Regions from separate parts of the Shinella sp. GW821-FHT10F02 genome, predicted to be linked through region 2. Evidence: riboswitches for the same ligand, from Rfam matches in the RefSeq annotation. Region 2 holds a riboswitch; each other region holds the start of a gene.
What was found. A riboswitch is a leader RNA that binds a small molecule or an ion and turns the genes downstream of it on or off. The one in region 2 is predicted to bind thiamine pyrophosphate.

Region 1 (9,642 bases), on a different contig from region 2:
AATGGCGACATCAACGTCAAGGGCACCAGCTACGGCGCCATTCCGCTGAGCTACAACCTCCAGGGCCAGATCAGCCGACCGGAGGGTGAGCGCGACAACGACACGAACGATTTCGAGGGCGGGGTCTTCGAACTGGGCCTGCGGCCGACCCTCGTCGACAATATCTACCTGTTCGGCAGCTCTTCACGTTCCGTGACGGGCTATCCCGGCCCCCTCTTCTCTCCCACGCCGGCAGACCAAAGCACCGGCAGAGACACGATGCTCGGCGGGGCCTGGAGCCATACGATCTCGGACAAGAACGTCATACAGGCCTTCGGCATGTTCGAGCATTCCAACACGTCCGACTATTTCGAAACGGCGGACCTGGACGGAAATCCCTATAGTGTCGAAACCCCCTCACGCGGTGACACGAAGAGTTTAGGCCTCAGCCATCTCTTCGGCATCGGATCGCTCACCGTGCGCTATGGCGCGGAAGCGGTCGACTACAAGTCACGCACCGCCCAGATCTTTACCGACCTGACCAACGGCGACATCTTCCAGCGTGACGACTATGCATCCGATGGAAAGGCGGCCCGCCTCTACGCCGATGCCACCTATGACTTTTCTCCCGACCTGCAAGTGCAGGGCGGCGCGTACTATTCGTGGTTCGATTCCGCCAGCGGCGTCTTCGAAACGGTGGATCCCCGCATCGGCATTGCCTGGGCGCCTGTCGAAAACCATTGGCTGCGCGCCTATTACCGGCGGGATACGCAATATCCGGTGACGCAGACCCTCTCTCCGGTCTCGACCGTAGGGCTCGTGCCGCTGCAGCTGCCATCCTTCTACCAGGGGCAGGCGCGCACCGCGGCCGTGCGATGGGATGCGGAATGGAGCGAGCGGTTCTTCACCTCGCTCGAATACCAGAACCTCCACTTCGACAGCGTTTCGATCGGCATTCCCGGTTTCTTCAACTGGTTCGAGACCAGCCAAGGCGAAATCGACAGGATCAGCCTCAGCGCGAACTACTGGGTCGGCAACGGCCTTGGAATTTTCGGCTCCTTCACCTGGAACGAGAACAAGGACACGACGCCGGGGATTGGCAGCGACAACACGCTGCCGCTGGTGCCCGACTATGTCGGCCAGGTGGGCTTCACCTATGTCCACCCCTCGCGGTTCACGCTCAGCGTCGCGCAGACATTCGTCGGGGAAAGGCTCGGCGGTCAGATCAGGGACGAAGCAGGGAACCTCCACCTGTTCGATCTCGACAGCTACTCGACGACGGACGCCGCCGTGACCTGGAAATCCGAGAGCGGCCATCTCGAAGTCGCGCTCCAGCTGCTCAATGCCTTCGATACCGATATCGACATGGCCTTCGATACGCCCGCCCCCGGCCGCACCTTCCTCGCGACGATGAAGGCCAGGTTCTGATCTGTCCCGCTTGACCGGGACGGGGCCGGCGCTAGTCTTTCGATCATGGCCGATGAACCGCTGAGCGTGACCCCACCGCAACCCTTTCTCGAACGGGCGCGCCGGCAGTTGCGCGGGCTCTATTTTGGGCGGGACCGGGAGGCGATCCGCTTCCAGGTCGCGATGCTGCTGATCGATATCGCGATCCTCTGCTTCTTCATCGCGGGTCCGTATCTGCGCACCGGTCCGGCCTATATCATCGTCGACTACGCCATTGCCCTGGTCATCGCCTTCGAACTTGCCGCCCGGGCACTGATCGCGCCAAACCTGCGCTATTTTGCGATGCGGCCGATGACCTGGGTGGATATCATCGTGCTCGGCACGCTGCTCTTTCCGGGCCAGCTGCACAATTTCGCGTTCCTGCGCGTGTTGCGCATCTGGGCGATCAGCCAGAGCAAGCTCGTCACGCTGCTCCTTCGCCGCTTCGGCTACGGCGACCTGGAAGACATCATCCAGGCCTGCGTGAACTTCCTCGTCTTTCTCTTCCTCGTCACCGGCTTCGTCTACAGCAACTTCTTCTACGGCGCGGATGGCTTCGAGGGTTTCGTCGACGCACTCTATTTCTCGGTCGCCACCGTCACGACCACCGGCTTCGGCGATATCGTGCTGCCCGGCACGCTCGGCAAGCTCACCTCCATCGTCACGATGATCATCGGCATTTCGCTCTTCGTGCGCCTCGCGCAGGCGATCTTCCGGCCGTTCAAGGTGACCTTTCCCTGCCCTGAATGCGGCCTCTCGCGCCATGAGGCGGATGCCGTGCACTGCAAGGCCTGCGGCCATGTGCTGAACATTCCCGACGAAGGCGCCTGAAAACCTGAAAACCACCCCGTCTTGGCCCGTTGCAGGCAGTTCACCTCTTGTCGGTAAGGTGGTAATTTAGAAAAGCCGGAATAAGCGGCACAGTGCAGAGCAGACCGAATTCTCCAAGGGCCAGAGGGGAACGTCCCATGCGCAATATCATTCTATCCGCAGCCATCGCAGTCTTTTCCTTCGGCGCTTTCGCCGCACCGTCGCTCGCCGGCATCATGCCGGATGCAGCAGGCCTGCGGTCGACAAGCCTCGTCGAACCCGTGACGCACTATTACGGCCACAAGCCGAAGTGCTTCTGGAAGAAAATCAAGAAGTACGACTACTACGGCAACCTCGTCATCAAGAAGGTGAAGGTCTGCCATTAAGCCGCGCCTCTTGGCGCGGTGGCCGCGTCGCCTGACGCGGTAAGCCACGTCTCTTGACGTGGTGAGGCGGTATCCGGGGGGATCCGCCGCCGGGGCAGACTTGGAAATGCCGCTGCAACGGGGTAGGACGGGATGACCGTCCTCGCCGGGGATGGTCGTGTGCTTTAAAAGCCCGGGGCCCGCCATGCCGCTTGCAGGAAAACGCATCCTCCTCGTCATCTCCGGCGGCATCGCCGCCTATAAGAGCCTCGACCTGATCCGCCGCCTGCGCGAGCGCGGCGCGGAGGTGCGCCCGGTCATGACATCAGGCGCGCGCGAATTCGTGACGCCGCTTGCCGTTGGCGCGCTTTCGGCGGGCCATGTCTATACGGATCTCTTTTCGCGCGAGGACGAGCAGGATGTCGGGCATATCCGGCTGGCGCGCGACTGCGACCTCATCGTCGTCGCCCCCGCCACGGCCGATCTGATGGCCAAGATGGCGAACGGCCTTGCCGACGACCTCGCCTCCACCGTGCTGCTCGCCACCGATCGCCCGGTGCTGCTGGCGCCCGCCATGAACCCGAAAATGTGGGCGCACCCGGCGACCCGGCGCAATGTCGAGACGCTGCGCAAGGATGGGCTTTCCTTCATCGGGCCCAATGCCGGCGAGATGGCGGAAGGCGGCGAGGCCGGCTTCGGCCGCATGGCGGAACCGCTGGAAATCGTCGCTGCCGTGGAAGCCCTGCTCGACGGCGGGAGGAAGCCGCTTGCCGGCCGCACCGCGATCGTTACCTCCGGCCCGACGCATGAGCCAATCGATCCGGTGCGCTACATCGCCAACCGCTCCTCCGGCCGCCAGGGGCATGCCATCGCCGCAGCGCTCGCCCGGCTGGGCGCAAAGGTGACGCTCGTCTCCGGCCCCGTCACATTGCCCGACCCGTCAGGTGTGACCGTGGTCAAGGTGGAGCGGGCGGACGACATGTTGCAGGCGGTGCTGGCCGCGCTGCCGGCGGATATAGCGGTGATGGTCGCGGCCGTCGCCGACTGGCGCGTCGCGACGCCGAATGCAGAAAAGATCAAGAAGCAGCCGGGCGAAGGCCCCCCGCCGCTGATGCTTGCGGAAAACCCGGATATACTGAAGACCGTCGGCCATCATGCGAAGCGGCCGAAAGTCGTCGTCGGCTTTGCCGCGGAGACGCAGGACGTCGAGAACAATGGCCGGGTGAAACTTCAGAAGAAGGGCGCCGACCTCATCGTCGCCAATGACGTTTCGCCGGAAACCGGCATCATGGGCGGCACGCGCAACAGCGTGAAGCTGATCACCGCCGCCGGCATCGAGGAATGGCCGGAGCTTTCCAAGGAAGACGTCGCCGGCCGCTTGGCCGACTGGATTGGCGGAAAACTTACCTGACGAGGGCGAGCTTCGTGTCCATGCCACTTGCCGGGCGTCCTGCCGGCGAGAAGATGCGCACGTCGACGCCGTTTTCGCCCAGCACGACGGCGCTGCCATCCGGGATTTCCACCCAGGCTTCCGTGTCGTCGTTCAAGGGCTCGGAGACGAGGCAGTAGCCGCCCGTCGCGCCCATCGGGGCGGCGTAAAGCGTGGGGGCTGCGTAGTCGGTCGCGTAGCGCACGGCGTAGAGCTGGTCGCCATCGGTGAAGGCTGCGGTGAAGCGCACGAGCACGCGGCGCTCCAGGTGGGCCGCCAGCCGCTCGACGAAGGCGATCGTCTCGGCCATGGCACCGAGCGGGTCGCGCGCCAGGCCGAATTGCAGGGCGAGCAGGAAGAGCAGCTCCGAATCCGTCGAGCCGGTACGGGCATTGTAGAGATCGTTGTCGAGCATGGTTTCGAGCGGCCGGCGCAGGTGCTCGAAATCGGCGATCTGGCCATTGTGCATGAAGGACCAGATGCCGTTGACGAAGGGATGGCAATTGTCGCGCCGCGTGCCGCCGCCGGTGGCGGCCCGCACATGGGCGAGGAAGAGCGGCGAGCGCACCTGGCGGGCGATGCTGCGCAGGTTGCAGTCGGACCAGGCGGGCAGGATATCGCGGTAGCGGCCGGGCTCCGGGCGCTCGCCATACCAGGCGATGCCGAAACCGTCGCCATTGGTCGCCGTCTTGGCGCGGGTGGCGCAGTGGGATTGTTCGATGAGCGAGTGGGCGGGCGAGGACACCAGTTCCTCGAGGTAAAGCGGTTCTCCGCGATAGGCTGCCCAACGGCACATGAGGCTATTCTCGCTTTCGAAGACCGGCGACGAACCGGTGTTTGACCAGACGCATTAACCATGGCACTGCCCTGATTTTCAACGCAAATGGGTAAAAATGCGTTAACGAATGTAAACGGGCCGAAACCATGCGTGTCATTCTGATGACAGGGCGCGAGGTTGGCAGTTTCTTGCGGAACAGGATGCCCCTGCGGTTGACGGTGCGGCATCGCGGCCTATCCTTTCCGGTGAGAGAAGGATGCAGCATGAAAATCGACGGGCAGTGCCATTGCGGCTTCGTGACCTATGAGGCCGAGATCGACCCGGACAAGGTGGCGATCTGTCATTGCACGGATTGCCAGAGGCTGACCGGCTCGCCCTATCGCGTCACCGCAAGCGTGCCGCGCGATGCTCTGCGCCTCACCGCAAACCCGCCGAAACTCTACACCAAGAGCGCCGAGAGCGGCCGCAAGCGCCTGCTCTATTTCTGCCCGGAATGCGGCACGCCACTTTTTTCGACCGGAACGGGCGAAGCAGCCGAGACCTGGGGCATCCGCTGGGGCAGCATCAACCAGCGCGCCGGCCTGAAACCGGTGCGCCAGATCTGGTGCACCTCCGCCACCGACTGGTTCGGCGAAACGGCCGCCCTTCCCGGCGTGCTGCGGGATTGATCATGGCAGCCGAGCGCTTCCAGATCTTCAGGACGGGCATCGACGGCATCGAGGCCGTCATCGCCGACAGCCGCCTGAGTTTCGCGCGCCACACGCATGAGACCTACGGCATCGGCGTTGTCGAGCGCGGCGCGCAGAAATCGGCAAGCGGGCGCGGCATGGTCGAGGCCGAAGCCGGCAACACCATCACCGTCAATCCCGGCGAGGTGCATGACGGCGCACCACTCGGCGACGCCCCGCGTGCCTGGCGCATGCTCTACATGCAGCCGGCGATCGTTGCGGCTGCGGTGGAGGATATTTTCGAGGGCCGGCCGCGCGAGGAATTTCATGCGCCGGTGCTGGAGGATGGCCGCATCGCCAGGCTCGTCTCGGCGTTGCTCGCCTCCCTGCTCGACGAACACGCCGCTGGCCTCGCCCGGGACGAGCGCCTCCTCCTGCTGCTCGCCGCCGCCTTGCAGGAGCGGACACCGCAGCGGGAAACCATCGCCTCATCGGCCATTGCGCAAGCCCGCAACCGGCTCGACGAAGACCCGGCCGCCGCCGTCACGCTGGACGATCTTGCGGCGGATTGCGGGCTTGGCCGCTTCCGGCTGGTGCGCGATTTCGCCCGCAGCACGGGCCTGACGCCGCATGCCTATCTGCTCCAGCGCCGGACGGAGCGCGCGCGGCGGCTGATCGCGACGGGCACCTCGCTCGCCGAAGCCGCCATCGAGGCGGGGTTTGCCGACCAGAGCCACATGACGCGCAATTTCACGCGCCGCTACGGCTATACGCCGGGCGCCTATCTCGCTGCCCGCGCCTGACTGCAATTTCGTTCAAGACCACCGCCGCCCTTCCGGTGTTTCCTACCGCCTCCCCGCCGCATGGAAACCGAACATGACCACAGAATTCCTTATCACCTCGCTCGTCGTCATCCTCCTGCCGGGCACCGGCGTGATCTACACGCTGGCGCTCGGCATCAGCGGCGGCTTTCGCGCCGGCCTGCTTGCCGCCTTCGGCTGCACGCTCGGCATCATCCCGCATATCGTCGCCTCCGTCGTCGGGCTTGCCGCGGTGCTGCATGCGAGCGCGCTCGCCTTCGAGGTGCTGCGCTATGTCGGTGTCGCCTACCTGCTCTTCATCGCCTGGAGCATGCTGAAGGACAGCAACGCGCTGGATCTCGGGCCGGATCAGGCGCCCGCCGAAAAGGCGCTGCGCATCGTGCGCAAGGGCATCCTCACCAACATCTTCAATCCGAAACTCTCGCTGTTCTTCCTGGCCTTCTTGCCGCAATTCGTGCCGGCGGAGGCGTCCGACGCCACGGCGCAGATGCTCTATCTCGGCGGTATCTTCATGCTGATGACCTTCCTCGTCTTCGCCCTCTACGGCGCGCTCGCCGCGGGGCTGCGTCAGCAGGTGCTGAGCCGGCCAAGGATCATGGTGTGGACGCAGCGCAGCTTCGCCGCAGCGCTCGGCCTGATGGGCTTGCGGCTCGCGCTGGCCGACCGCTAGTTCCAGAGCGCGTGGAAATGGTGCAGCGGTCCATGGCCGGAGCCGACGGACAGCGCATCGGAGCTGCGCACAGCACCGGCGATGAAACTCTTCGCCGCCGCCGCGGCATCGGCAAGCGTGCGCCCTTTGCCGAGCTCTGCGGCAATCGCGCTCGACAGCGAGCAGCCGGTGCCATGGGTGTTGCGCGTCAGCACGCGCACGCCTTCGAACCAGTGCAGCCGGTCTGGCGTTGCCAGCACATCCGGGCTTTCGGTGCCCGGCAGGTGCCCGCCCTTGAGCAGCACCGCCTTCGGCCCGAGCGTAAGAAGCCGCCGCGCCTGGTCCTCCATGCCCGCCCGGTCCACGGCCTCCGGCTCGCCCAGGAGGGCAGCGGCTTCCGGCAGGTTCGGCGTCAGCACGGTGGCGCGCGGCAGCAGCCGGCGCGTCAGTGCCTCGACCGCCTCCCGAGCCAGCAGCGACGCGCCGCCCTTGGCGACCATTACCGGATCGAGCACGATCGGCAGGCCGCGGCGCGACGACAGGCTGTTGGCAACGGCTTCCGCGATCTCGGCCGACGCGATCATGCCGATCTTCACGGCATCGACGCGCACATCGCTGAAGACATCCGCGATCTGCGCCGCGACGAAGGCCGGCGGCACGAGATGCACGCCGAAGACGCCTTGCGTGTTCTGCGCCGTCAGCGCGGTCAGCACCGCCATGCCGTAGGTCCCGCGGGCCGCAAAGGTCTTGAGGTCGGCCTGGATGCCGGCGCCGCCCGATGGGTCGGACCCTGCGATCGAGAGTATGTTTGCAATCGTGTCGGCCATCTCGCCTCCCTGCGACGAAGGCGGCCAACAGGCGCCAGCAAGCCGGCACCCGTTCGACTCCCTCCGCCGGCATGATCCGGTTCAGGTTCAAAGGGTGCTTCTCAGCCCGCTCACGCGGACGCCCCCGTCTCGGGGGCGATTTTCGCAAATGATGCGGCACCTGTCACGCCGAAAGTGGCAAGTGCGCGATCCGATCACGCCTTGGTGACGTGGTATTCCTTGATGGCGACCATTTTGATCGCCGGATAGCGCTCCGATTCGTAGCGCAGCGAGAAGGAATCCTGCGCCAGGAACACCGGGTCGCCATCGAGGTCGCGGGCGATATCGCCACGGCGCTGGGTGACGAATTTTTCGAGTTCGGCCGCGCTATCCGACGAAATCCAGCGGCAGACGGAGAAGCGCGACATTTCGAAGGAGACCGGCAAGCCGTATTCCCCTTGAAGCCGCTCCTTCAAGACGTCGAGCTGCAGTGCGCCGACGACGCCGACGATGGCGGGCGAGCCATCCTCCGGCGAGAAGAGCTGCACGACGCCCTCTTCCGCCATCTGCTGGAGCGCTTCCTTCAGCTTCTTCGCCTTCATGGCGTCTTCCAGCCGCACGCGGCGCAGAATTTCCGGCGCGAAGTTCGGCACGCCTTCGAAGACCAGCGCCTCGCCTTCCGTCAGCGTATCGCCGATGCGGAGCGTGCCGTGGTTGGGAATGCCCACCACGTCGCCGGCATAGGCCGTATCGGCGAGCTGGCGCTGCGAGGCGAAGAAGAACTGCGGCGCGGAAAGGCCGATCTGCTTGCCGGTGCGGGCAAGGCGCACCTTCATGCCGCGCTCCAGCATGCCGGAGCAGACGCGGGCAAAGGCGATGCGGTCGCGGTGGTTCGGGTCCATGTTCGCCTGGATCTTGAAGACGAAGGCCGTCATCTTGTCCTCGGACGCATGAACCTTGCGCACATCCGCCACCTGGTCGCGCGGCGGCGGGGCTACGGCGCCGAGCGCATTGATAAGGTCGCGCACGCCGAAATTGCGCAGCGCCGAGCCGAAGAAGACCGGCGTCAGGTGACCTTCGAGGAAAGCCTCGCGATCGAACGGCCGGCAGGCCTCGCGGGCAAGCTCCAGCTCCTCGATGAAGGCATCCCGTTCGTTTTCCGGCAGGTTTTTCGCCACCACCGTCGCATCGTCGATCTTCGTCGGCTGCACCTGCGTATCCGAGCCGCGGAAGGTGCGGTCGGCTAGATGATAGGAGCCGCAGAACGACTTGGAACGGCCGACGGGCCAGGTGATCGGCGCCGTATCGAGCGCCAGCTTCTCTTCCACCTCGTCCAAAATCTCGAACGGGTCGCGGCTCTCGCGGTCCATCTTGTTGACGAAGGTGATGATCGGGATGTCGCGCAGGCGGCAGACCTCGAACAGTTTTAGCGTCCGCGGCTCGATGCCCTTGGCGGCGTCGATGACCATGACCGCCGCATCCACCGCCGTCAGCGTGCGGTAGGTGTCGTCCGCGAAGTCCTCGTGGCCGGGGGTGTCGAGAATGTTGAAGACGTTGCCGTCATATTCGAAGGTCATCACGGAGGTCACGACCGAGATGCCGCGTTCGCGTTCGATTTTCATCCAGTCCGAGCGGGTCTGGATGCGGTCCTTCTTCGCCTTCACCTCACCGGCGAGCTGGATGGCGCCGCCGAACAGGAGCAGCTTTTCGGTGAGGGTGGTTTTACCGGCGTCCGGGTGCGCGATGATCGCGAAGGTGCGGCGGCGGGAGACCGCCTCGGCAAGGGTTTCGGCCATTTTCTGCAATATCCTGTGAGTTGCCGCGGTCTTTACAGGCTCCGCCCCGAAGATGCAATTGACGGGATTGTGCCGTGGCCGGCTTATGGGCGCAT
Region 2 (9,642 bases):
AGGACGACTCGCAGGACGAAGCGGCCTGATTTAGGGCACCCTTCGGTTTTTTAAAGCCCGGCTGGAAACAGCCGGGTTTTTTTGTGGAACTTTTTTGCAGCGCACCCGTTTCGCAGACCGAGGACGACCGGCTCTTCCGGCGGCCGCGGGGGTGGCGCAAACCACTTTATTTTCTCGAAAGCCGCTTTCGGGCAATCCGTCGGTCCACCTGAAACGTCATCGTCATATCGGGCGTCGAGGAGATTACGCCTCTTCACGCCGGTTCGGTTCACGTGGAGACACTCGCCATGGCTACGACGACCGCAGACCGCCGCATGATCAAGCTCGCCATGTCCGCCCCCTATCTCGAAAGGGACGAGGAACAGGCCCTGGCCCAGGCCTGGAAGCACGACAAGGATCAGGAAGCCCGCAACCGCATCGCCATGGCGCATATGCGTCTGGTCGTCTCCATGGCGGGCAAGTTCCGCAATTTCGGCCTGCCGCTCGGCGATCTCGTGCAGGAAGGCTATATCGGCCTGCTCGAAGCCGCCGCCCGCTTCGAGCCGGAGCGCCAGGTGCGCTTCTCGACCTATGCAAGCTGGTGGATCCGCGCTTCGATCCAGGATTACGTGCTGCGCAACTGGTCGATCGTGCGCGGCGGCACCAGTTCGGCGCAGAAAGCGCTGTTCTTCAATCTCCGGCGGCTTCGCGCCAGGCTCGCCCGCGGCGATACGCACCTGACCAGCGAGGCCATGCACCAGGAGATCGCCGTGGCACTCGGCGTCAGCACCGCCGACGTGCGCACCATGGACGCCCGCCTCTCCGCCTCCGACGTCTCCCTCCAGGCGCCGATCTCGTCCGCCGAGGGCGAGGGTTCCAACCGCATGGATTTCCTCACCAGCGACGCGCCCCTTCCCGACGAACAGGCCCTCGACAGCATCGACGGCGAACGCCGCCATCATTGGCTGCACGCGGCACTCGGCCAGCTCAATGAGCGCGAGATGAAGATCATCCGCGCCCGCCGCCTGGCGGAGAATGGGGCGACGCTGGAGGAACTGGGCTCCCTGCTCGGCATTTCCAAGGAGCGCGTGCGCCAGATCGAGAACCGGGCGCTGGAAAAGCTGAAGGCCGTGCTGATCAGCAAGACCACGGATTTCGCCTACGCTTGAGGCGCGTTGCCGATGGATCCTCGGGTCAAGCCCGAGGATGACGGAGGGGAGGATTGGCCGGCAAGTCTGGCGATGCTCTCTGCCAGGCAAGCTTGGATAGGGCTGCCAGGCAAGGTCGGATGAGGATTCCATGCGCGGCAACCCATCCGTTATCCTGAAACATCCCCGCAAACTCCGTCATCCTCGGGCTTGACCCGAGGATCCACGGTCTGGCGCCATCCGCACAGGCTAACTCACTCGCTGATAATCTTGAACTTTTCGCCCGGCCGCACCGTGCTGGTCACCGTCATCGCGTTGATCAGCCGGAACAGGTCGAGCTTGCGGTCCGTGCCCATCATGCGCCCGGCAAGCGATGCGACGGTGTCGCCGGCGCGTGCCGAGATGACGCGCACCCTGAGCGGTTTCAGCGAGGCGACTTCCGGGGCCGTCAGCTTGCGGAACGAGGCCCTGAGCGTGGCAGCCGTCGGCTCCAGCGATTTCGAACCCGCCGGCACCGCCGTCAGGAAACGGTAGATCTGGTCGTCGATACGCACCACCGTGACGTCGAAGTCCCAGCGGTCGGCGGCGGCCTTGGCGGTCGCGCCCTCCAGCCCGTTGATCATGATCGGCTGGATGGTTTCCGGCCGCAGCCCCGTCACCCAGCCGCTCGAAATGTAGTTCACCAGATCCTGCTTGCGGCTGTCGGCCACACCGTCGAAGCGGATCGCCACGTCGCCCGGTCCCGTCGCCAGCACCGCATCGGCCTTGTTGTCGATCTGGAACCCGGCCGGCACGTCGAAGCGGATGCCGAGCTTGCCGTGCAGAAAGGTCTGGCCGCGCACATAGCCCTCTTCCGGCGCATCGCCGTAGAGCAGCCCGTCGATGCCGGCGAGGTAATAGTCACGGCCGCGATCGCCGTTCGTGCCTTCCGCGCCGAAGGCGCGCGCATGCAGCCGCGCAAGCTCCACGCGCTGCGGCGCGTTCGGGTGGCTGGACAGGAAGTCCAAGCTCTGGTCGGAATCGGGATCGACCGCGGTGAAGCGCGCATAGGCGGCCATGGAATCGAGGAAGCGCGCCGCCGCATAGGGATCGTAGCCCGCCTCGCCCAGCATGCGCACGCCGATGACATCGGCCTGGAGCTCCTGGTTGCGCGAGAACGCGGCAAGCCGCAACTTTCCGCGCGCCAGCGCCTGCTTGCCGGCGATGTTGCTGGAGAGCACTTCGGCCACCACGCGGCTCGCGATGACTTCCGCCTCTTCCTTCTTCTGCCGCTCAATGCCGTGGTTGGCAGTGACGTGCGCCATCTCGTGCGACAGCACGGCCGCCACTTCCGAGGCGTCGTTGGCGAGTGCCAGCAGGCCGCGCGTCACGTAAAGATAACCGCCCGGCAGCGCGAAGGCGTTGATCGCCGGAGAATTCAGGATGGTGATGCGATAGGACTGGTTTGGGTTTTCCGAGACCAGCGTCAGCGCGCCGGCAATGCGGGCGACGAGCCGCTCGGTTTTGGCGTCCTTGTATTCGCCGCCATAGCTCGCGACGATGCGCGGATGCTCGCGCGCACCCATCTGGGCGCGCGGATCGTTCTTCTGCACCTCTTCGACGATCTGCGGATTGGAGGACGGCGAGATCGTCGGCTCATAGGTCTGCTCGATGATCGACTGGCAGCCGGACAGCAGCATGCCGGCAAGCACCAGCGCCGCGACGGGTCTCAAAACCCCGCGCCCGGATACCATTGCAGCTTCCTGCGTTGCTTTCGCCATCTCTTCTGCCCACAGCCCTAAAGGGTCCACGCCCGAACCGCAACCTTTAGGTGCAGTCGAAACACCCATGTTCGCGCCTTCGAATGGATGAGATAGACGCACCATACCCGGCCGGCAACTCCCGATTCGACAAACGGTTCCCTTGTGGCTCCGGTGACACAGGGGGGCGTCCAAATTGTGGCGGGGTGGCGGGGCAAAAACAGCCCCAGCCCGCTAAATCGCGGAATGACCGAGGAATTTTGCAACGGCTGGTGGATGCCGGCTCACGAGGAATTCATCCACCGGCGCATCGAGCAGGATCGTGCCCGCCTCCAGGAACATCACCCGGTCGGCAAGCCGGCGGATATCCTCCGGCTGGTGGGTGATGAAGAGCAGGGTGCTCTTCGTCTCGGCGCGAAGCTCCGAGAGCAGTTTTGCCATGTCCGCCCGCATGGCCGGGTCGAGCGCTGCAAAGGGCTCGTCGAGCAGCAGGATCGGCCGGCGCCGCACCAGTGCGCGGGCGAGCGCCACCCGCTGCCGCTCGCCGCCGGAAAGCGAGCCCGGCATGCGGCGCTCGTAGCCGCCGAGCCCGACGCGCGACAGCGCAGAGAACACGCGCTGGCGCGCCGCCGTATCGAGCTTCAGCCCCGGATCGATGCCGAGCCCGACATTTTCGGCGACGCTCAGATGCGCGAAGAGATTGTTGTCCTGGAAGATGATCGAGACCGGGCGCTCCGCGGGATCGCGCGCCGCCATGTCCTCGCCGAGCAGCATGACCTTGCCCGTCGCCGGTTTCTGGAAGCCGGCGATCACGTTGAACAACGTGGACTTTCCCGCACCCGACGGGCCTGCGACGGCAACCGCGGCACCGGCGGGGATGGTGCAATCGAAGGCGAGCCGCTTCTCGTCGAAACGCACGGTGACGTCGGAAAGGCGGATCGCGGTATCAGGCATCGGCGGCAGGTCTTTCGGTCGTTCGGTCCGCGGCGGTCGAGGGCAGCGTCAGCAGAAGGCATATCACGCCGAGGATCAGCGCGATGCCCGCGGCGTCCGCCGTGCGATAGCTCGCCATGCGGGAGAAGAGCAGCCAGGGCAGCGTCACGAAGCCATCCGCACCGAAGATGGCGACTGCGCCGAGATCGCCGAGCGACAGCGCCATGGCGAAGGCGAAGGCGGTGAGGAAGGGCTTCTTCAGTGCCGGCCAGTCGATCCATCGCAGGCGATGCATGCCGGTGACGCCGAGGCTCAGCGCCAGCCGCGCGGTGCGCGACAGATGCGTGCGATAGGCGGGCTCCAGCACGCGCACGACGAAGGGCAGCGCCATCAGCGCATTGATGACGGTGATGACGGCGGGCGCGAAACGCCCGGTCTCGCCGAACAGGCGCAGCACCAGGAACCACCCCGTCGCGACGACGACCGGCGGCACCAGCAGGATCAGCGAGCCCGTGGCCGGCAGCGCCCGGCCGATCAGCCGCGTCGTGAGGCCGGCATCGCCGGTCTCGGCAAGGCGCGGCACGAGCACGATGGGCAGCGCAATCGCAAGGCTGAGGCTGGCCGAGGCAAAGGAGATGGCGAGGCTGGTGAACAGCGCCCTGTGCAGCAGCGGATCGACCGCCAGCCGGCCGAAATCCGCGGCAAGGCCGGAGGCAAGGGTGGCCGCGAGCGGCGCCGCGGTGAACAGCGTGAAGGCGAGGATGACGAAACCGTCGGTTACGCGCCGGCGGCGGCCATCGAAACGGCGGATCGCGCGGCCTGCCGTCACCCCCTCGTCCGGCGGCCGGCCGAACAGCGAGATCAGCCAGAGCAGCGCCGCCGTGACCAGGATTTGCAGAAAGGCGAGCAGCACGGCGCGCTGGGGATCGAAATCGAAGCGCAGCGCCTGGTAGATCGCCACCTCGATGGTGGTTGCCGCAGGCCCGCCGCCAAGCGTCAGCACGATGGTGAAACTCGTCGCGCAGAGCATGAAGACGAGGCCCGCTATGCCCGGCAGCACGCGGCGGATCACCGGCCATTCGATCAGCCGGAACACCGCGCCGTTGCCCATGCCGAGATTGGCCGAACTCAGCCAGTATTCCGGCGGAATGCGATCGAGGGCGGCGAGCAGGAAGCGCGCGGCGAGCGGCAGGTTGAAGAAGACATGGGCGATCAGGATGCCGGTGAGCCCATAGACGCTGACGGGATTTTGCAAGCCCCCGAGCCGTAAAAGATCATTGACGACGCCCTGCCGCCCCCAGATCTCTATGACCCCAAGTGCGGCCACCAGCGCCGGCAGGCCGAGCGGCACGACGGAAAGCCGGATGATCCAGACCCGCCCCCAAAAATCCCGCTGCCGGGCGAGTGCCCGGGCGACGGGAATGGCGAGCACGATGGAGAGCAGGGTCGACAGCGTCGCCTGCAGCAGCGTGAACTGCGCGACCCGCCAGATATAGGCGTCGAAGAGCGGCGCACCGCCCCCGCCGCCCGCATGCGCCAGAAGCACGGCCGTCGCCGCGCCGACGAAGACGAGCACGACGCCGAGGGCAAGCCCCCCGGCGACGCGCAGCGTCCGGCGTTCGGCGCGGGCGAAGAACATCACCTTATTTGGCGCTCATGGCGGCGAGCCACTCGTCGATCCAGGCCTTGCGGTTGGCCGCCACCTCGTCGGACGACATCAGGAACGTCTTTTCCGGCTTCACCAGCGCGTCGAAGGCGGCAGGCAGCGGGTCCTTGGTCTTGCCGGCCGGCATCATCCAGTTGGTTTCCGGAATGATCGACTGGAAATCCGGCCCCGTCATGAAGGTCAGGAACTGCCGCGCAAGATCCTTGTCGTCGGAGGTGCGCGTCAGGCCCGCCACCTCGATCTGCACATAGTGTCCTTCGGAGAAGGCGGCCGCCTTGTAGCGCTCGGTGTTTTCGGCGATGACGTGATAGGCCGGCGACGTCGTATAGGACAGCACCATCGGCGCCTCGCCCTTGGTGAAGAGGCCGTAAGCCTCCGACCAGCCGGGCGTGACCGTCAGCACGCGATCCTTCAGCTTGCCCCAAGCCTCGCCGGACTTGTCGCCATAGACCGACTTCACCCAGAGCAGCAGGCCGAGCCCCGGCGTTGAGGTGCGCGGATCCTCGATGACGATTTTCTGCGACGGGTCACCCTCGACCAGTTCCTTCAGGCTCGTCGGCGGCGTCTTCACCGTCTCGGTGTCGTAGATGACGGCGAAATGGCCGTAATCGTAGGGCAGGAACGTATCGTCGGAAAAGCCGCCCGGCACCGTCAGGCCCTCGGGCGAAAGACCATGCGCCTCGAAGAGCCCGGTCGCCTTCGCCTCGGTGATGAGGTTGGTGTCGAGGCCGAGCACCACGTCGGCCTTGGTGCCCTCGCCTTCGAGCTTGAGGCGCGTCAGCAGCTCGACGCCATCGGCGACGCCGACCCATTCGACCTTGCAGCCGCAGGTCTTGGCGAAGGCTTCAGCAACCTTCGGCCCCGGACCCCATTCGGAAACGAAGCTCTCATAGGTATAGACGGTCAGCGTCTTTTCCTGCGCCAGCGCAGGCAAGGCGAAGGAAACGGCAAGGGCCGCAATCGAGGTGAGGAATGTCTTGCGCATCGGCGCCTCCCTGGTCTGTTCACAAAACGGGAATAGGGCGCTGGAATGTGCCGTCTAATCCCTCCGCCGGTACGAGCCGGATCAGGTTCTTCGGGTTGGCGAAACCGCCTCTCAGCCAGTGAGTCGAAAACCCGCGTGGCACCCCGTTAGAGCAAGGCAAGGCATAATCCCGCTTGCAGCGCTACGCAAGAGGCAAGGCCCTGTTCCATGCGGAACAGCGCGCGGCCGGGCGATGCGGGAAAGTCTGATCACTGGATGAGAGAGGCTCATCCCTCAGAGATCAGGAGAAACTTCCATGCGCAAGATCATCATTTCCGCCGCCATCGCCGCCGTCGCCGCCATCTCCTTCGCCGCCCCGTCACAGGCCGGCTATTACAGCTACGGCTACAAGCCGCATTGCTTCATCAAGAAGGTGAAGTCCTACGACTACTACGGCAACGTCATCATCAAGAAGATCAAGGTCTGCAAGTAAGCCTTCTTACGCCGCTGACCTCCCCGAAGGCCCGGATGTCCCCTGCATCCGGGTCCTTTGCCGTTTGCGGTTACGACAGGCGTCCCGCCAAAATCTTTCCCTTTCTGGAGAACATGCGCTAAGGGCATCAGCCATGACCGTGCCCGCACCGACAGACCCGTTCTTCGTCGTCCTCCTGGGAGGCGCGCTCCAGGCGACGCCGCGCCTTGCCGCGGATGTCGCTGGCGCGCGTTTCGTGGCGGCCGATGGCGGCATGCGCCATGCGGCGGCGCTCGGCGTGAGGCCGGAAATCTGGGTCGGCGATTTCGATTCCACCCCGCCGGAACTGCTGGACGCCTGGCCGAATATCGAGCGCCAACCCTATCCCGTCGCCAAGAACGAGACCGATGGCGCCATCGCCGTCGCGGTCGCCATCGAGCGCGGCGCGCGAAAAATCGTGCTGGCCGGCGCGCTGGGCGGCGAACGCTCCGACCATGCGCTGATGCACCTCATCCACGCCGTTTCGCTGGAAGAGCAGGGTTTTGCCATAAAGCTCACCTCCGGCACGGAGGAGGCCTGGCCTCTGCTGCCCGGCACGCGCGAGATCGACCTGCCGAAGGGCAGCCTGTTTTCCGTGCTCGGCCTCTCGCCGCTTGCCGGCCTCGATATCGGCAATGTGCGTTATCCGCTGAAGGACTTTTCCTTGCCCTTCGGCTCGTCGCGCACCATTTCCAACGTCGCGGAAGGCCCCGTTCGCCTTTCGCTCGCCTCCGGCCGCGCGATCGTCATCGCCCGGCCCTATGACCTTTCAGGAGCCTGACCCTTGGCACCGCCCATCCTCAAACTCGACGATATCTTCCTGAGCTTCGGCGGCACGCCGCTGCTTGCCGGCGCCAGCCTGCAAGTGGAGCCCGGCGACCGCATCTCCCTTGTCGGCCGCAACGGCTCGGGCAAGTCGACGCTGATGAAAATCGCCGCCGGCCTGGCGGAAGCGCAGTCCGGCGAGGTGTTCCGCCACCCGTCCGCCACCATCCGCTACCTGCACCAGGCGCCGGATTTCGACGGCTACGAGACGGTCGCCGCCTATGCCGAAGCCGGCCTCGGCCCGAGCGACGATCCCTACCGCGTGACCTACCTACTCGAACATCTGGGGCTGACCGGCGCCGAGCACCCGGCATCGCTTTCGGGCGGCGAGGCGCGCCGCGCCGCACTCGCCCGCGTCATGGCGCCGGAGCCGGACATCCTTCTGCTCGACGAGCCGACCAACCATCTGGACCTGCCGACCATCGAATGGCTGGAAGGCGAGCTGCAATCAACCCGCTCGGCCCTCGTCGTCATCTCGCATGACCGTCGTTTCCTCGAAAAGGTCTCCAACGCCACCGTCTGGCTCGATCGCGGCCAGTCGCGGCGGCTGAACCGCGGTTTCGGCCATTTCGAAGCCTGGCGCGACGAGGTGCTGGAGGCCGAAGAGCTGGAACAGCACAAGCTCGGCAAGGCGATCGAGCGCGAGGAGCACTGGCTGCGCTACGGCGTGACGGCGCGCCGCAAGCGCAACATGCGCCGCCTCGGCGCGCTGCACGATCTGCGCTCGCGCTATCGCGGCCACAAAGGCCCGCAGGGCAGCGTGCAGGCGAGTGCCTCCGACGCCCAGGAATCCGGCAAGCTGGTGATCGAGGCGGACAAGATCACCAAGGCTTACGGCGAGCGCACCATCGTCGCGCCCTTCTCGATCCGCGTGCACCGCGGCGATTGCATCGGCCTCGTCGGCCCGAACGGCGCCGGCAAGACGACGCTGCTCAAGATGCTGACCGGCCAGCTCGCGCCCGACAGCGGCACGGTGAAGCTCGGCACGAACCTCGAAATCGCCACGCTCGACCAGCGCCGCGAGGACCTGAACCTCGACGACACGCTCGGCCATTATCTCACCGACGGGCGCGGCGAGACGCTTCTCGTCAACGGCGAACAGCGCCACGTCACCGGCTACATGAAGGAATTCCTGTTCCAGCCCGAACAGTCCCGCACGCCGATCCGCAACCTGTCCGGCGGCGAGCGCGCGCGCCTCATGCTGGCGCGCATCCTGTCGCGCCCGACGAACCTGCTCATCCTCGACGAACCGACCAACGACCTCGACATCGAGACGCTCGACCTGTTGCAGGAGATCGTCGCGGGCTTTGCCGGCACCGTGCTGCTCGTCAGCCACGATCGTGACTTCCTCGACCGCACCGTGACCTCGACCATCGCGCCTGCCGATCCGGAAAACCCGGACGGCCGCTGGATCGAATATGCCGGCGGCTATACCGACATGATGGCGCAGCGCCGCGGCGCAATCGAGGAGAAGCGGCGGGCGGACAAGGCCGAGAAGGCGAAGACGGTCGATACCGCGGCGCCTGCGGAAGCAAAAGGCAAGGCGAAACTCTCCTACAAGCAGAAATTCGCGCTCGAAAACCTGCCCAAGGAAATGGAGAAGGCGGAAAAGGAGATCGCCGCCCGCGAGGCGAAGATGGCCGATCCCGCGCTCTTCACCAAGGATCCCGCCACCTTCAACAAGCTTGCCGCCGAGATGGAAAAACTGCGCGCGTCCCTCACGAAGATGGAAGAGGAATGGCTGGAACTGGAGATGCTGCGCGAGGAGCTGGAGGGCTGATATAGGCCTGTTCCATTCGAAACAGCGCAGATAACGGCGATGTGGGAAAGTCTGATCACTGGATGAGAGGAGCTCATCCTGTAACCCGAAAGAGATC
Region 3 (9,642 bases), on a different contig from region 2:
CCGTCCTCCTCCGCGGCGCTGATCGCGCGGCCGGCCCGGACCTGCGGGCCGCCGCCGATCTTCCTGGATTTCTCCAATTGCGAAACGAAAACACACGGTTGCGCTGATCGCGGAACTCTGAAAAGTTCTCCTCCGAAAACGCCCGGCAAACGGGGCGAAAACACGGGAGAGGAGAACAGCATGCGGACGTTCCTGACGAGCGGCGTGACAGCCCTTGCGTTGATGACGGCGGGCGCGGCGCAGGCCGAGCCGGTGAAGATCGGCGTCATCACCACGCTTTCCGGCGGCGGCGCCGGCCTCGGCGTCGACATGCGCGACGCCTTCGTGCTCGCGATCAAACAATCCGGCAACAGCGAGATCGAGCTCGTCGTCGAGGACGACGCGCAGAAGCCGGAACTCGCGGTGCAGATCGCCGAGAAGATGATCCAGAGCGACAAGGTCGACCTGATGACGGGGATCATCTGGTCGAACCTCGCCATGGCGGTCATTCCGAACACGGTGGCGCAGGATATCATCTACCTGTCGCCGAATGCCGGCCCGTCGGCGCTTGCCGGCGCAAACTGCAACCCGAACTACTTCAACGTCGCCTACCAGAACGACAATTTCCACGAGGCGATGGGCGAATATGACAACAAGGACTACAAGAACACCTTCATCCTCGCGCCGAGCTACCCCGCCGGCAAGGACGCGCTGACCGGCTTCAAGCGCTACTACAAGGGCGCACTCGCGGGCGAAGTCTATACGCAGGTCGGCCAGACCGACTATGCCGCAGAGATTGCCGAAATCCGCGCGTCCGGTGCTGATTCCGTCTATTTCTTCCTGCCCGGCGGCATGGGCATCGCCTTCATGAAGCAATATGCCCAGTCGGGCGTGAACATCCCCGTCACCGGCCCCGGTTTCTCCTTCAGCCAGGACGTGCTGCCGGCGATCGGCGATGCCGCATTGGGCGTCAAGAATTCCGGCACCTGGGCGAAGGACCTCGACAACCCGGCCAACAAGGCCTTCGTCGAAGCGTTCCAGAAGGAATATAACCGCCTGCCGTCGATCTATGCCGCGCAGAGCTGGGACACCGCAAACCTCATCCTCTCAGCACTCGGCAAGGCGAGCGTCAAGGACAAGGCGGCCTTCCGCGCGGCGCTGAAGGAGGCGGATTTCGCCTCGGTGCGGGGGAAGTTCAAGTTCAACAAGAACAACCATCCGATCCAGGACATCTACGTGACCGAGGTTGTGAAGGAAGGCGACGTGCTGACCAACAAGATCATCGCCACGGCCTTCACCGATCATGGCGATGCCTACGCCGACAAGTGCGCGATGTAATCCGCAAGCAAGCACCCGCCCCCACGGCGGGTGCCCTCCCTGACCTTCCGGATCGGTTGCCTTGCCCCTAGCCCATATCCAATGAGCACGCTCGCAGCCTATGGCGGCCTTTTCCTGGCCGCGCTCATCGCCGCGACCATCCTTCCCGCCCAGTCGGAAGCGGTTCTGGCTGGCCTGCTGGCGACCGAAACCTACTCGCCGGCATTGCTGATCCTCGTCGCCGGCATTGGCAATGTGCTCGGGTCCGTCATCAACTGGCTGCTCGGCCGCGGCGTGGAGCGTTTTCGCGAGGCCCGCTGGTTTCCCGTCAGCGCCAAGAACCTCGACCGCGCCGGGCGCTGGTATCGCAAATACGGCTGGTGGAGCCTGCTTTTGAGCTGGATGCCGATCATCGGCGATCCGCTGACGGTTGCCGCCGGCATCATGCGCGAGCCGTTTCCGCGGTTCCTGCTCGTGGTCGCAATCGCGAAGTTCGGCCGCTACATCGCGCTGGCCGCCATCGTGCTGCACTGGCTGTGAACTTTTTTATGCGCGCGATGGAATGAGGATCGTTCGGCTCTCGTATACTGGGTCATGAACGGAAAGACACCCGGCTTCAACGTGATCGGACAGCTTGCAGCGCTCAGGCGCTACGCGCTGTCGCTCGTCCGCAATCCGGACGATGCCGAAGACCTCGTGCATGACGCGCTGGTGAAGGCCTATGAGCGCCAGTCGACCTTTCGCACCGGCGCCAATGTGCGCAACTGGCTGATGTCGATCCTGCACAACGCCCATGTCGATCGTCTGCGCCAGCGCCGCTCGCAACAGCGCCGTCACGACGCGGCCGCGGAACTGGGCGAGACCTCCGTGCCGGCGAACCAGGATCATTCGGTGCGCCTGACGCAACTACGCAACGCCTTCTTCGCGCTCTCGGAAGAGCAGCGCGCCGCGTTGCATCTCGTTGCGATCGAGGAACTTTCCTATCAGGAGGCTGCCGATACGCTCGGCATTCCGGTCGGCACGCTGATGTCCCGTGTGGCCCGCGCCCGGGAGCGCCTGCGCGCCTTTGAACAGAACGGTGCTACCGCGACCGTCCCCCATCTCAGAATCGTCGGAGGCACTGGCGATGACCAGCAATGACCCGATCCTCGAATCCGATCTCAATGCCTATGTCGACGACCAGCTCGCCGTCGGCCGGCGCATCGAGGTCGAGGCTTACCTTTCGGAACGGCCGGAGATCGCCGCACAGATCATGAAGGATTTGCGCGTGCGCGACGAACTGCGTCTGGCGCTCGCCGATCACCGTGCTGTGACGCGGCAGGCGACGCGCGAAGCCGCGCGCCTGCTGGAACGCTCGCTCGCCCGCCGCCGCATCTTCTCCGTCTTCCGTCGCGCCGCTGCCATCGCCCTGTTCGTGGCCGCCGGCTGGACCGCGCATGCCGTGCTCGGCCCCTTCGGCGCGACCGAGGTCATCGCCTCCACCCCGCCGCCCGCCTTCGTGGAAGAAGCCGTGCGGGCGCACAAGACCACCCTCATCCGCGATGCGATGAGCTCGCAGCCGGAGGCCGCCGTCTTCGACCCGGCCGAAATCCGCTCCGCGACGGCGATCGTCCTGCCGGACCTGCCGAAGGGCTGGGCCGTGGTCGACACGCAGGTCTTCCCCTCGGCCTATGGCCCGAGCGTCGAGCTGGTGCTGGAGCCGAAAAAGGACGAACGCCTGTCGCTCTTCGCCGTGCGGCCCGACTCGTTCGGCGTGCAGCACGTCCTGCTCTTCCACGCCGACAATGCCCGTGCCGCCTACTGGCAGATCGGCGACGTCGCCTATGCGCTGGTGTCGGAAAGCCGCAAGGCCGACGACCTGGCAGAGACCGCGCGGGACCTCTCGCGCACGCTTTACTGATCAACCGTTCCACCGAAGGAGACCCATGATGGAACCCGTACAACAGCGATTTGGCTATGGCGCGCAGGCGCAGTCGGCCGCCCTCTTCGACGAGGGCCTGCGCAAGCACATGCTGCGCGTCTACAACTACATGGGCGCAGGCCTGGTCATCACCGGCCTCATCGCCTTCTTCGTCGGCTCGACGCCGGCACTCTACGTGCCGATCTTCTCCTCCCCGCTCAAGTGGGTGGTGATGCTGGCGCCGCTCGCCTTCGTCTTCTTCTTCTCGTTCAAGATCCAGACGATGTCGGCCAGCACCGCACAAGCGACCTTCTGGGCCTTCTGCGCCGTCATGGGCCTGTCGCTCGCCTCGGTGTTCCTCGTCTTCACCGGCATGAGCATCGCCCGCACCTTCTTCATCGCCGCCACGATGTTCGGTACGACGAGCCTCTACGGCTACGTCACGAAGCGTGACCTGTCGAAGTTCGGCTCGTTCCTGATCATGGGCCTGATCGGCGTGGTCATCGCCTCGATCGTCAACATCTTCCTCGGCTCCACCGCCCTGCAGTTCGCGATTTCCGTGATCGGCATCGTCGTGTTCGTCGGCCTCACCGCCTGGGACACGCAGAACATCAAGGAACAGTATGCCGAAAACATCGACCAGGAATCGCAGCAGAAGATGGCTGTGTTTGGTGCGCTCTCGCTCTACCTGAACTTCGTCAACATCTTCCAGCTGCTGCTGAACTTCACCGGCGAACGCGAATAGTTTTCGCTAATGATTTCAAAGGGAACGGCGGGGAAAAACCCCGCCGTTTCTTTTTGTATGCGGCGCAACTTAAAGTAAGTAAAAACTTACATATTTTACCGTGTTGACAAATCATCTCCGAGCGTCTTTGCTTAAAGCATTCACCAGGGGGGTCCCGACAAGGGGCTGAGATTCTGCTGGCTTTCGCAGCGCAGTGACCCGTTGAACCTGATCCAGTTCATACTGGCGTAGGGACGGTGCAAGCGCTGTAGACTCGTATTCCGCTCCCCGGATTCCGTGTCGGCGTCTTTCCATCATTCCGGCTCTAGGACTGGGTCTCCAACTTTGAACCTTGGAGCCTCACGATGAATATTGCCGCCCAAAAGCTCACCCCCACCGTCACTACCGGCGCCCTGCCCGCCTCGCGGAAAATCCACATTCCCGGCGAGCAGCACCCGGATATCCGCGTGCCGCTGCGCGAAATCGCCCTGCACCCGACCGCCGGCGAACCGCCGGTCGTGGTCTACGATGCCTCCGGTCCCTACACCGACCCCACCCATGTCGTTGCGATCGAAAGCGGCCTGCCGCGGCTGCGCGAAAGCTGGGTCGCCGCCCGTGGCGACGTGCAGGATTACGAGGGCCGCCATATCCGCCCGGAGGACAACGGCTTTGCCACCGGCGAGCGGCTGACGCCGGAATTCCCCATCCGCAACCACCCGCGCCGGGCGAAGGACGGCAAGGCGGTGACGCAGCTTGCCTATGCGCGGGCCGGCATACTCACCCCGGAGATGGAATTCATCGCCATCCGCGAAAACCTCGGCCGCAAGGCCGTGAAGGAAGCGCTCATCCGCGATGGCGAGAGCTTTGGCGCGCATATTCCGGATTTCGTCACGCCGGAGTTTGTCCGCCAGGAAGTCGCGAGCGGCCGCGCCGTCATCCCCGCCAACATCAATCACCCTGAAGCCGAGCCGATGATCATCGGCCGGAATTTCCTGGTGAAGATCAACGCCAATATCGGTAATTCCGCCGTCACCTCCTCCATGGCCGAGGAAGTGGAGAAGATGGTCTGGGCGATCCGCTGGGGTGCCGACACGGTCATGGACCTGTCGACCGGGCGCAACATCCACAATATCCGCGAATGGATCATCCGCAATGCGCCGGTCCCGATCGGCACCGTACCGCTCTACCAGGCTCTGGAGAAAGTGAACGGCATTGCCGAGGACCTCACTTGGGAGGTCTATCGTGACACGCTGATCGAGCAGGCCGAACAGGGCGTCGACTATTTCACCATCCATGCCGGCGTGCGGCTCGCCTATATCCCGCTCACCGTCAACCGCGTCACGGGCATCGTTTCGCGCGGCGGCTCGATCATGGCGAAGTGGTGTCTTCATCACCACCGCGAAAGCTTCCTCTACGAACATTTCGACGAGATCTGCGACATCGCGCGGGCCTATGACGTCACCTTCTCGCTCGGCGACGGCCTGCGCCCGGGCTCGATTGCCGACGCCAACGATGCCGCACAGTTTGCCGAACTGGAGACGCTTGGCGAGCTGACCAAAATCGCGTGGGCGAAGGACTGCCAGGTCATGATCGAAGGCCCCGGCCATGTGCCGATGCACAAGATCAAGGAGAACATGGACAAGCAGCTGAAGGTCTGCGGCGAGGCCCCTTTCTACACGCTCGGGCCGCTGACGACCGACATCGCGCCCGGCTACGACCACATCACCTCCGGCATCGGTGCTGCGATGATCGGCTGGTTCGGCACCGCCATGCTCTGCTACGTCACGCCGAAGGAACATCTCGGCCTGCCGGACCGCGACGACGTGAAGGTCGGCGTCATTACCTACAAGATCGCCGCGCATGCCGCCGATCTCGCCAAGGGCCACCCGGCGGCGAAACTGCGCGACGACGCCCTGTCGCGCGCCCGTTTCGAGTTCCGCTGGGAGGACCAGTTCAACCTGTCGCTTGACCCGGAGACGGCACGATCCTTCCACGACGAAACGCTGCCCAAGGAGGCGCACAAGGTCGCGCATTTCTGCTCCATGTGCGGCCCGAAATTCTGCTCCATGCGCATCTCGCACGATATCCGCGCCGAAGCGCAGAAGGAGGGGCTGGAGGCGATGGCGGCAAAGTTCCGCGAGGGCGGCGATCTCTACATGCCGCTCGAAACAACAGCCGGAGAGTGACCATGCGCATCCTCGTCAAGGGGGCCGGCGTCGCCGGCCTCACGGTCGCCTGGCAACTCTATCGCCACGGTTTCGACGTCACGATCAGGGAGCGCGCCGAAAAGGCCGGCGCCGGCGCCTCCGGTTTCGCCGGCGGCATGCTGGCGCCGTGGTGCGAGCGGGAAAGCGCGGAAGAGCCAGTGCTCACACTCGGTCGCCTCGCCGCCGACTGGTGGGAAGCGGCCGTCCCCGGCCATGTGCACCGCCGGGGAACGCTGGTCGTCGCCGGCGGGCGCGATGCCGGCGAACTCGACCGCTTCGCTGGCGGCACTAGCGGCTGGGAATGGCTGGACGATGCGGGGATTTCGGCTCTGGAGCCGGATCTCGCCGGGCGCTTCCGCAAGGCGCTGTTCTTCCGGCAGGAGGCGCATCTCGATCCGCGGAAGGCGCTTTCCGCTTTGACCGCCGGGCTTGAGGACGGCCGCATGCGCTTCCTCTTCGGCCAGGCCGGGGAGCCGAACGAAGGCCGCTACGACCGGGTGATCGACTGCACGGGCGCCTCGCGGATCGGCCACATGCCGGAGCTGCGTGGCGTGCGCGGCGAGATGTTTTGCCTCGAAACCGGCGAAATAAAACTCTCCCGCCCCGTCCGCTTACTGCATCCGCGCTATCCCATCTACATCGTGCCGCGCGAAAAGAACCGCTTCATGGTGGGCGCGACGATGGTCGAAAGCGAGGATGCCGGCCCGATCACCGCCCGCTCGCTGATGGAGCTGCTGAACGCCGCCTATGCGCTGCACCCCACCTTTGGCGAGGCGCGGCTTGCGGAAACCGGTGCCGGCGTGCGCCCCGCCTTCCCCGACAATCTTCCGCGCGTGACGGAGGACGGCAACACCATTCATGTCAACGGACTCTACCGCCACGGCTTCCTGCTGGCGCCGGCCATGGCCGGAGAGGTCGCGCGGCGCCTCGTCGCGCAACAGCAGCAACCGGAAAGGAGGGCGTCATGACCTTCATCATCAACGGCGAGGAACAGGATGTCGCGGCCAAGACGCTCGCCGACCTGCTCTCCGCCCTCGACTACGAGGGTGACTGGTTGGCGACAGCCGTGAACGGCGAGCTGGTGCACCGCGAGGACCGCGATGCCTTCACGCTCGCCGCGCGCGACCGCATCGAAATCCTCTCGCCCATGCAGGGAGGCTGAGATGCTGAAGCTCTACGACGTCGAGGTACAGTCCCGCCTCCTGCTCGGCACCGCCCGCTATCCCTCTCCCGCCATCCTCGCGGAAGCCGTGCGGCGCTCGAAGGCGGAAATCGTCACCGTATCGCTGCGCCGGGAGACGGCCGGCGGCAAGGGCGGTGGCGCCTTCTTCGAGCTGATCCGCGAGCTTGGCGTGCGCGTTCTGCCCAACACGGCCGGCTGCCATAGCGTTCAGGAGGCCGTGCTGACGGCGAAGATGGCGCGCGAGGTTTTCCGCACCGACTGGATCAAGCTGGAGGTGATCGGCCATCACGACACGCTGCAACCCGATGTCTTCGGCCTCGTCGAGGCAGCGCGCATCCTGACCGACGAGGGTTTTCAGGTCTTCCCCTATACGACCGACGACCTCGTCGTCGCGGAAAAGCTGCTCGAAGCCGGCTGCCGCGTGCTGATGCCCTGGTGCGCGCCGATCGGCTCGGCCATGGGGCCGGTGAACCCGATGGCGCTGCGCACCTTCCGGGCACATTTTCCGGATACCCCGCTGATCGTCGACGCCGGTATCGGCCGCCCCTCGCATGCCGCATCCGTCATGGAACTCGGCTACGACGCCGTGCTGCTCAACACCGCCGTCGCCGGCGCAGGTGATCCCGCCGCCATGGCCGAGGCCTTCGCGCTCGCCATCGATGCAGGCCGGCTTGCCCACAAGGCCGTACCGCTGGAGCCGCGCGACATGGCGGTTCCTTCCACCCCCGTCATCGGAAAGGCCGTCTTCTCATGAAGCTCGACCCCTTCTACCTCATCGTCGACAGTGCCGACTGGATCGAGCGCCTCGTGCCGATCGGCGTGAAACTCGTGCAACTGCGCATGAAGGATTTGCCGGACGAGAGGCTGCGCGCCGAAATCCGCCGCGCCAAAACCATCTGCGCCGACCACAACTGCCAGCTCATCATCAACGACTACTGGCAGATCGCCATGGAGGAAGGCTGCGATTTCGTGCATCTCGGCCAGGAGGACTTGGCAGAAGCCGACGTCGCCGCCATCCGCGCCGCCGGACTGAAGCTCGGCCTCTCCACCCATGACGAGGCCGAACTTGATATCGCGCTCAGGGAAAAACCCGACTACGTGGCGCTCGGCCCGGTCTGGCCGACGATCCTCAAGAAAATGAAATGGGCGCCGCAGGGCTTCGAGCGGCTAAGCGACTGGAAAGCGCGCGTCGCGCCCATCCCCCTCGTCGCCATCGGCGGCCTCAATCCGGATCGCCTGGAGGCCGTCTTCGAAAACGGTGCCGACAGCGCCGCCGTGGTGACCGACATCACGCTGAACGCCAATCCCGAAGCGCGCACGCGCGAATGGATCGAGCGCACGGGGCGCTGGCGCTAGCTCAGACCTTCCAGAGCCGTTTGGCGTTTTCCGCAAACACGCGGGCCTTGTCCTCCAGGCTGACGCCGGAGAGCAGCGCCTGTGTCGCGCCGATCCAGGTGGAAAGCCCGCCGCCGAGCGTGCAGACCGGCCAGTCGCTGCCCCAGACCATGCGGTCGAAACCGAAACTTTCCGCCACATGGGCGAAATAGGGTTTCAGGTCCTCCAGCGTCCAGCTTTCCGCGCCATAGGCCGGGATGCCGGAGAGCTTTACCGTCACGTTCGGCCGACGCGCGATCTCCGCGACCGGCCCCTTCCACACATCGAAGCCGCCGCCCTTGATGTCCGGCACGCCGCAATGGTCGAGCACGAAGGAGACGTCCGGCGCGAGATCGGCAAGTGCAATCGCCTTGCCGATCTGGTGCGGCAGCACGCAGAGATCGAAATTGAGCCCGGTGCCCGCGAGCCGCTTGATGTTTTCCCGAAAGAGCGCACCTCCGGACAGATCGTCCGGCACGACATGCAGCACACGGCGGAAACCACGCACGAAGGGAATGGCGCGCACGCTTTCGAGATAGGCCGGAAACTCCGGTAATTCCGGCCGGCAGGCGGCGATGGCCCCGGCAAGCAGGCTCCCCTCCTCATCGGCCAGCGCCTCGATCATCGCCGTCTCGCGGGTAATGTCCGCCTCAGCCACGTCGACTTCCATATGCAGCGCCGCGACGATGCCGAGCCGGCGGGCTTCGCGCGCATAGGCATCGTGGGTGAAATCCGCATCGAGCGCCGGCACACCGGAGAGCCAGGGGTAGGAGAGCCGGTCGCGATAGATGAGATGCAGGTGCGTGTCGATGATCATGCGGGTCTCCTCCAGACGTCCAGACACTGCCACAGAAGAATGATCCATTCAAATACGAATCACAGCCGGATCATTGGACGACTGCGCCTTCCAATTCGGCACCTCCCCTCTAGGTTCTCTTTCGAACAACAGGAGAAAATG

Region 1: linked by a shared signal. The riboswitch ahead of thiD (bifunctional hydroxymethylpyrimidine kinase/phosphomethylpyrimidine kinase) and the one ahead of thiB (thiamine ABC transporter substrate binding subunit) in region 2 are both predicted to bind thiamine pyrophosphate.
Region 3: linked by a shared signal. The riboswitch ahead of thiC (phosphomethylpyrimidine synthase ThiC) and the one ahead of thiB (thiamine ABC transporter substrate binding subunit) in region 2 are both predicted to bind thiamine pyrophosphate.

What each region holds. Positions count from the first base shown of each region.
Region 1 is NZ_JBXASL010000004.1:425,695-435,336, forward strand. Features, by position in the region: gene AC1RWL_RS15190 (TonB-dependent receptor domain-containing protein) at 1-1,407, shown strand, start outside; gene AC1RWL_RS15195 (potassium channel family protein) at 1,453-2,256, shown strand; gene AC1RWL_RS15200 (hypothetical protein) at 2,394-2,621, shown strand; gene coaBC (bifunctional phosphopantothenoylcysteine decarboxylase/phosphopantothenate--cysteine ligase CoaBC) at 2,806-4,011, shown strand; gene AC1RWL_RS15210 (class II glutamine amidotransferase) at 4,004-4,825, opposite strand; gene AC1RWL_RS15215 (GFA family protein) at 5,071-5,475, shown strand; gene AC1RWL_RS15220 (AraC family transcriptional regulator) at 5,478-6,278, shown strand; gene AC1RWL_RS15225 (LysE family translocator) at 6,352-6,966, shown strand; gene thiD (bifunctional hydroxymethylpyrimidine kinase/phosphomethylpyrimidine kinase) at 6,963-7,772, opposite strand; TPP riboswitch at 7,814-7,908, opposite strand; gene AC1RWL_RS15235 (peptide chain release factor 3) at 7,967-9,547, opposite strand; gene dut (dUTP diphosphatase) at 9,641-9,642, shown strand, end outside.
Region 2 is NZ_JBXASL010000005.1:275,153-284,794, reverse strand. Features, by position in the region: gene AC1RWL_RS17500 (CarD family transcriptional regulator) at 1-29, shown strand, start outside; gene AC1RWL_RS17495 (RNA polymerase factor sigma-32) at 288-1,148, shown strand; gene AC1RWL_RS17490 (M48 family metalloprotease) at 1,382-2,860, opposite strand; gene thiQ (thiamine ABC transporter ATP-binding protein) at 3,101-3,820, opposite strand; gene thiP (thiamine/thiamine pyrophosphate ABC transporter permease) at 3,813-5,438, opposite strand; gene thiB (thiamine ABC transporter substrate binding subunit) at 5,443-6,450, opposite strand; TPP riboswitch at 6,492-6,606, opposite strand; gene AC1RWL_RS17470 (hypothetical protein) at 6,746-6,922, shown strand; gene AC1RWL_RS17465 (thiamine diphosphokinase) at 7,056-7,721, shown strand; gene AC1RWL_RS17460 (ABC-F family ATP-binding cassette domain-containing protein) at 7,725-9,545, shown strand.
Region 3 is NZ_JBXASL010000007.1:186,542-196,183, forward strand. Features, by position in the region: gene AC1RWL_RS22150 (ABC transporter substrate-binding protein) at 181-1,317, shown strand; gene AC1RWL_RS22155 (YqaA family protein) at 1,399-1,836, shown strand; gene AC1RWL_RS22160 (sigma-70 family RNA polymerase sigma factor) at 1,891-2,436, shown strand; gene AC1RWL_RS22165 (anti-sigma factor family protein) at 2,423-3,196, shown strand; gene AC1RWL_RS22170 (Bax inhibitor-1/YccA family protein) at 3,225-3,941, shown strand; TPP riboswitch at 4,077-4,193, shown strand; gene thiC (phosphomethylpyrimidine synthase ThiC) at 4,286-6,106, shown strand; gene thiO (glycine oxidase ThiO) at 6,109-7,095, shown strand; gene thiS (sulfur carrier protein ThiS) at 7,092-7,289, shown strand; gene AC1RWL_RS22190 (thiazole synthase) at 7,291-8,064, shown strand; gene AC1RWL_RS22195 (thiamine phosphate synthase) at 8,061-8,666, shown strand; gene AC1RWL_RS22200 (amidohydrolase family protein) at 8,668-9,501, opposite strand.